One region of the Paenarthrobacter sp. NPDC091669 genome, then DNA from elsewhere that is predicted to be linked to it. Evidence: riboswitches for the same ligand, from Rfam matches in the RefSeq annotation. Region 1 holds a riboswitch; the other holds the start of a gene.
What was found. A riboswitch is a leader RNA that binds a small molecule or an ion and turns the genes downstream of it on or off. The one in region 1 is predicted to bind thiamine pyrophosphate.
Positions count from the first base shown of each region.

Region 2: it holds a riboswitch for thiamine pyrophosphate, as region 1 does, so the genes downstream of both, thiO (glycine oxidase ThiO) here and thiC (phosphomethylpyrimidine synthase ThiC) in region 1, are expected to answer to the same signal.

Region 1 covers NZ_JBIVTK010000017.1:17,583-20,787, forward strand. The annotation lists gene ACIQLI_RS21495 (VOC family protein) at 1-306, opposite strand, end outside; gene ACIQLI_RS21500 (amidohydrolase family protein) at 384-1,466, opposite strand; TPP riboswitch at 1,563-1,670, shown strand; gene thiC (phosphomethylpyrimidine synthase ThiC) at 1,666-3,205, shown strand, end outside.
Region 2 covers NZ_JBIVTK010000005.1:29,131-32,335, forward strand. The annotation lists gene ACIQLI_RS09885 (ferritin-like fold-containing protein) at 1-243, shown strand, start outside; gene thiE (thiamine phosphate synthase) at 305-988, opposite strand; TPP riboswitch at 1,016-1,134, shown strand; gene thiO (glycine oxidase ThiO) at 1,129-2,394, shown strand; gene thiS (sulfur carrier protein ThiS) at 2,391-2,627, shown strand; gene ACIQLI_RS09905 (thiazole synthase) at 2,632-3,205, shown strand, end outside.

The DNA of each region.
Region 1 (3,205 bases):
CGGCTCGTATTCGGCGGCAGTGGCGATGGTGGCAGCCAGTGAAGGCTGGTCCTGGAACAGGATGGCCGTGTGGAACAGACCGGCTTCCCCGCGGCCCGGAATGTGCAGGCCGGAGGCCGGGGCAAGGTGGACCACGGGCTTTCCGACGCGCCCGAGGTAGAGCCCGCCATCCTGCTCGGCCACGACTTCCAAGCCAAGGGCCCGCTGGTAGTAGTCGCTCATGACCTTCATGTCGCCGACCTTGAGCATGACGGTGCCCATGGTGAGTTCGGCAGGCAGAAGATCCTGGCTGAGTGGTGTGGTCATGTGAAGCTCCCGGTTCTGAGGTGGCCGCTCATCGGCACCTTCTATCCTACTAAATTACTTGAAGCTTCAATTTATTCCTAACGGACCAAGGAACCGCGCAGAACGATGTGCTTGAGGTGGGAAACAGCCTCCAGCTGGATTCTGGGATCCTCGGAACACAGCACGACGTCGGCACTCGCCCCTTCGCTGATGCCCTCGGCTCCCAGCCACTCCCGGGCGCGCCACGCCGCGGCGTCCAGGACCGCGGCCGGCGGCAGGCCGGCGTCGTGCAGTTCCTTCATTTCGTCGGCGATCCTGCCGTGCTTAATCACGCTGCCGGCATCCGTGCCCGCATAAATGGCCACACCGGCCTCATAGGCCTCCAGCACACGCTCGCGCCGCCGCTCCCAAAGCCGCACCATGTGGTCCGCATAGTCGGGAAACTTCGGGGCAGCCTGGGCAGCAATGTCAGGAAAGGTCGCGATATTGACCAGGGTGGGAACGATCGGCACGGCCTGCTCCACCAAACGCGGAAGGTGTCTCGGCAGCAGGCCCGTGGCATGTTCGATGCAGTCGATGCCTGCATCCAGCATGTCGTCCAGTGTGTCCTCGGCAAAGCAGTGGGCCGTTACCCGGGCACCTTCATCGTGGGCGGCAGCGATGGCGTCCTTGACGATTTTGGCGGGGAAGGAGGCGGCGAGGTCGCCCACGCCGCGGTCGATCCAGTCCCCCACCAGCTTGACCCACCCGTCACCATCCCAGGCTTCCTTCCGGACGGTCTCCACAAGTTGGTCGGGTTCGATTTCGTGCCCCAAACCGCGGAGGTACCGCCGGCTCCGGGCAATATGTCTTCCGGCCCGGATCAGCCGGGGCACGTCCGGACGTTGCTGGACCCACCGGGTGTCACTGGGTGATCCGGCATCCCGGATCAGCAGCGTCCCGGCGTCGAGGTCAGCCTGGGCCTGGGCGAGAGTGGTCTGCTCGTCAACGGCGCCGCCCACTCCCAAACCGATGTGGCAGTGGGCATCAACGAAGCCCGGGAGGACCCAGCCATCCAGCACGCGGTCCGGTGCCGTCGTGGGGCGCACAAACGTCAGGGTGCCGTCCACGGACCACATGCCGTACCGCTGGTCGTTCCGGGACACGAGCACGGGTCCGGTGAATTCGATGATCTTGGCCATGGAAAAAGCCTAGTCCGCAGGTCCAGGGAAGTTCAGGGGACGGCAACCCCGGACTCCATGTGACTGGGAGCCTCCGGGGAGCTGTGGTAGCTTCGTCTACGACCACACGGGGGCCCCTGCAGGGGCTGAGATCGGACTGATGCAGTCTGCGACCGTTGAACCTGTCCGGGTAATGCCGGCGAAGGAAGTGAGTAATCCTTTGAGCACCACCAAAACACAGCACAGCCCTGCCCAAAACCGGTCCGAATCCAGCGCAAAGACGCCGGAATCCGTGACCCAATCGCTGAAATCCCATTCATTGGCCTACCGCGAAGACCCGGACCACGGGATCCGGGTTCCCGTCACGGAGATCGCCTTGGATCCGTCGCCCAACGGCAAAGCCAACCCGGCGTTCCAGGTGTACCGCACTGCAGGTCCCGGCAGTGATCCCGTTGTGGGGCTTGAGCCCTTCCGCGCTCCATGGATCGAAGCCCGTGGCGACACCGTGGCCTACCGCGGACGGGAACGAAACCTGCTGGACGACGGCAAGTCAGCGGTTCGGCGCGGGGAAGCATCAGCGGAGTGGAAGGGCACCCAACCTGTGCCCCGCCGCGCCGTCGAAGGTAAAACCGTCACGCAGATGCACTACGCCAAGCAGGGCACGGTGACTCCCGAGATGCAGTTCGTCGCGTTGCGGGAGAACTGCGACGTTGAGTTGGTCCGCAGCGAGGTTGCCGCAGGACGGGCGATCATTCCGAACAACATCAACCACCCTGAGTCAGAGCCGATGATCATCGGCAAGGCCTTCCTGGTGAAGATCAACGCCAACATCGGCAACTCAGCCGTGACGAGTTCCATCGCGGAGGAGGTGGACAAACTTCAATGGGCCACTCAGTGGGGTGCCGATACCGTCATGGATCTCTCCACCGGGGATGACATCCACACCACCCGGGAGTGGATCATCCGCAACTCCCCGGTCCCGATCGGGACGGTCCCTATCTACCAGGCGCTGGAGAAGGTCAACGGCGAGGCGAACAAGCTGACGTGGGAGATTTTCCGGGACACCGTGATCGAGCAATGTGAGCAGGGCGTGGACTACATGACCATCCACGCCGGGGTGCTGCTGCGCTATGTGCCCCTGACCGCCAACCGGGTCACCGGAATTGTCTCCCGGGGCGGGTCCATCATGGCGGGTTGGTGCCTGGCGCACCACCAGGAGAACTTCCTCTACACGCACTTTGACGAACTCTGCGAAATCTTCGCCCAATACGACGTCGCATTCTCCCTGGGCGACGGCCTGCGCCCGGGCGCAACCGCCGATGCCAACGACGCGGCCCAGTTCGCCGAGTTGGATACCCTCGCCGAGCTGACAGAGCGGGCGTGGGAGTTCGATGTGCAGGTGATGGTGGAAGGACCTGGCCACGTGCCGTTCCACCTGGTCCGGGAAAATGTGGAACGCCAGCAGGAATTGTGCAAGGGAGCCCCTTTCTACACCTTGGGACCCTTGGTCACGGATGTCGCTCCTGGCTATGACCACATCACCTCAGCCATCGGCGCCACCGAGATCGCCAGGTACGGCACCGCCATGCTCTGCTACGTGACCCCCAAGGAACATTTGGGCCTTCCCAATAAAGACGACGTCAAGACCGGTGTCATCACGTATAAGATCGCAGCCCACGCCGCCGACCTCGCCAAGGGTCATCCCGGGGCACATGAGCGTGACGATGCCCTGTCGAAGGCCAGGTTCGAGTTCCGTTGGC
Region 2 (3,205 bases), on a different contig from region 1:
CTTCGAGTCCTTTTGCGGCGGGCCTTGGCCGATGACCCTCGACTGGCCTCACGCCTGGCGTTGTGGGGCCGCCGGCTGGTGGGGGAAGCACTGACGCAGGCGCAGAGGGTGGGCATGGAGCACCCGCAGTTGGGGCCAACGCTAAAAAGCGGTGGCGATGCCCGCGCCGCAGTCAAGAGACTGACCGGCGAGCTCGCCGAGCGGCATTCACGCCGGATGACGGCCCTGGGCCTCACCGCATGACGGCTTGACCAGGCCTCACCCTGAACGCCGTGAACGGCTTTAACGGCTTTAACGCCCAGGCTCAGGCGGCGTCCAGCGCCTCCAGCAGCGACTTGGCTGCCGTCGTCGGATCCGCAGCTTCGGTGATGGCACGGACCACGACGATCCGGCTGGCTCCCGCAGCCAGTACCTGCTCCACGTTGCTGAGATCGATCCCTCCGATGGCGAACCAGGGCAGGTTCACGGCACCGCCGGTGGTCTCATCTGCACGCTTGCTCGCTTCTGCGGCATATGTGACCAGGTCCAGTCCCACGGCTTCGCGGCCGGGTTTGGTCGGGGTTGCCCAGACCGGGCCTACACAGAAGTAATCCAGGCCTCCCTGTCCTGGTGAGGCTGCGATGGCCGCATTGACCTGTTCCGGGGAGTGGGTGGAGAGACCGATCGTGACGGGCTCCGGAAGCAACCTTCGGGCCACCGTCAACGGGAGGTCTTTTTGCCCGATGTGGAACACCGGAGCCCCGGAAACATTGGCAACGTCGGCGCGATCGTTGACAGCCCAGAGCCGTCCGTGACGTTGCGCAACTCCTTGCAGGACCGCCAGCAATTCCAACTCCTCGGCAGCTTCCAGGGTTTTGTCGCGCAGCTGGATGATGTCCACGCCACCCTCAAAAGCGGCGTCCACGAAGTCTTCAAAATCGCCTTGCCGCTTCCGGGCATCAGTGCACAGATACAGGCGGGCAGTGGCAAGGGCATCAGTCGGGGTCATGGAAACCAGAGTAGTTCCTCTAAACTGGGCACGTACTGCGGGAGCCGCGACGTTCGTTATATGACCGTCCGGCTGAGAGGGCTTCAGCGCCGACCGCTTGACCTGATCCGGCTAGTACCGGCGTAGGGAAGGAAACCGGAATGGCAGATCCCCGCCAAACCTCCATGCATGCCGACGTAGCTGTCATTGGTGGCGGCGTCATCGGTCTGGGCATCGCTCACGAAGCACGACGACTTGGCCGCTCAGTGGTGCTGATCGACCCCGCACCGGCCTCGGGAGCCACGTTCGCTGCCGCAGGAATGCTTGCCCCCGTCAGCGAACTGCACTACCAGGAGGAAGACCTCCTCGAGCTGATGCTGGAATCGTCCCGGCTGTGGCCGTCCTTCGCCGCAAGCCTGAGCCACGGAGGAGAAGACACCGGATACCGCACGACGCCGACACTCGCCGTGGGTGCCGACGCCGCGGACCGCAGGGCGCTTGCAGATCTTCGTGCGGTGCAGCGTGCCGCAGGCCTGGGAATTGAGCCGCTTTCCCTGCGCGACGCCCGGGATCGCGAACCCCTCCTCAGCCCCCAAATTTCCAGTGCCTTCGACATTCCCGCCGATCACCAGGTTGATCCCCGGAAGTTGGCGGCATGCCTGCTGTCTGGAATGGCACGCCACGCGGCCAGCGACTCCACCTGGGTTTCGGGCGCCGATGATGGGTTCGCCGTGGCTTCCACGGCGCGCCGTTTGCTCTGGGACGGAGGGCGGGTTTCAGGAGTTGAACTCGAGTCCGGTGCCGCTGTTCACTCCACCGAAACGGTGGTCGCCAACGGACTGGGTGCGGCAGGCCTGGAGGGGCTCCCCGACAGGCTCAGCCTTCCCGTGCGGCCGGTGTATGGCGACATCCTCAGGCTTCGGGTGCCTGAACACCTCAGGCCACTCCTCACCTCCACCGTCCGCGGGATGGTCCGCGGAGTGCCCGTCTACATCGTGCCCCGGGACGACGGCACGGTAGTCATCGGGGCCACCCAACGCGAGGACGGACTATCGGCGTCCTCCAACGTGGTCTCAGCCGGGGGCGTCTACCAGTTGCTGAGGGACGCCCAGGCCTTGGTCCCCGCAGTGGCGGAACTTGAACTGCTCGAAGCAACGGCCCGGGCCCGCCCCGGCACTCCGGACAACGCCCCGTTGCTTGGACGGGTCGCCGGTACCAGCGGGGATGTTGATGGCCTGGTGATCGCCACGGGATTCTTCCGGCATGGTGTCCTCCTGACGCCTGTGGCGGCGCGGATCGTGGGCGGGCTGATCCACGGCTCGCCGGACCCCCGCTGGGCCCCGTTCCGCCCCGATCGCTTCGAGACCACGACATTCCCAGTGCGGGCGCTCACGCCGGCACACGCACCCAGCAAGGAAACAGCATGAACATCAAACTCAACGGATCCGATCACGCCGTGCCGGAGGACGCTTCGGTCAGCACCCTGGTCACGGCCGTCACCGGCCGCGTCCTGGACCACCGCGGACAGGCAGCCGACGGCGGCAAGCTGGGTGTCGCCGTCGCCCGCAATTCCGAGCTGGTGCCGCGCAGCCAATGGTCCGCAACGGCGCTCGCCGACGGAGATGAACTCGAACTTGTTACCGCAGTCCAAGGAGGCTGACAGCATGACGACAGCAAACACAGAGGTCATTACTGACGCCCTGGTGATCGACGGCGTCCACTTCGGCTCCCGCCTGATCATGGGCACGGGAGGTGCCCCGAGCCTGGACGGCCTGGGCGCGGCGCTCCTGGCGTCCGGGACTGAGCTCACCACAGTGGCCATGCGGCGCTATTCACCCGCCGAAACAGGATCCCTCTTCCAACTCTTGGTAGATCACGGCATCCGCGTGCTGCCCAACACCGCCGGTTGCTTTACGGCCAAAGACGCCGTGATGACGGCTGAACTGGCGCGGGAGGCCCTGGAAACCGACTGGGTCAAGCTGGAAGTCATCGCCGACGAACACACGCTCCTTCCAGACGCCGTGGAACTGGTTGAGGCAACGGAACAGCTGGTGAACCGTGGATTCAAGGTCTTCGCCTACACCAACGATGATCCCGTCCTGGCCCTGCGCCTCGAGAACCTGGGTGTCACTGCTGTGATGCCCCTGGGCTCGCCGATCGGAACCGGTCTGGGCATCCTGAACCCGCACAACATTGAACTCATCGTGTCCCGGGCCTCAGTCCCCGTGGTGCTTGATG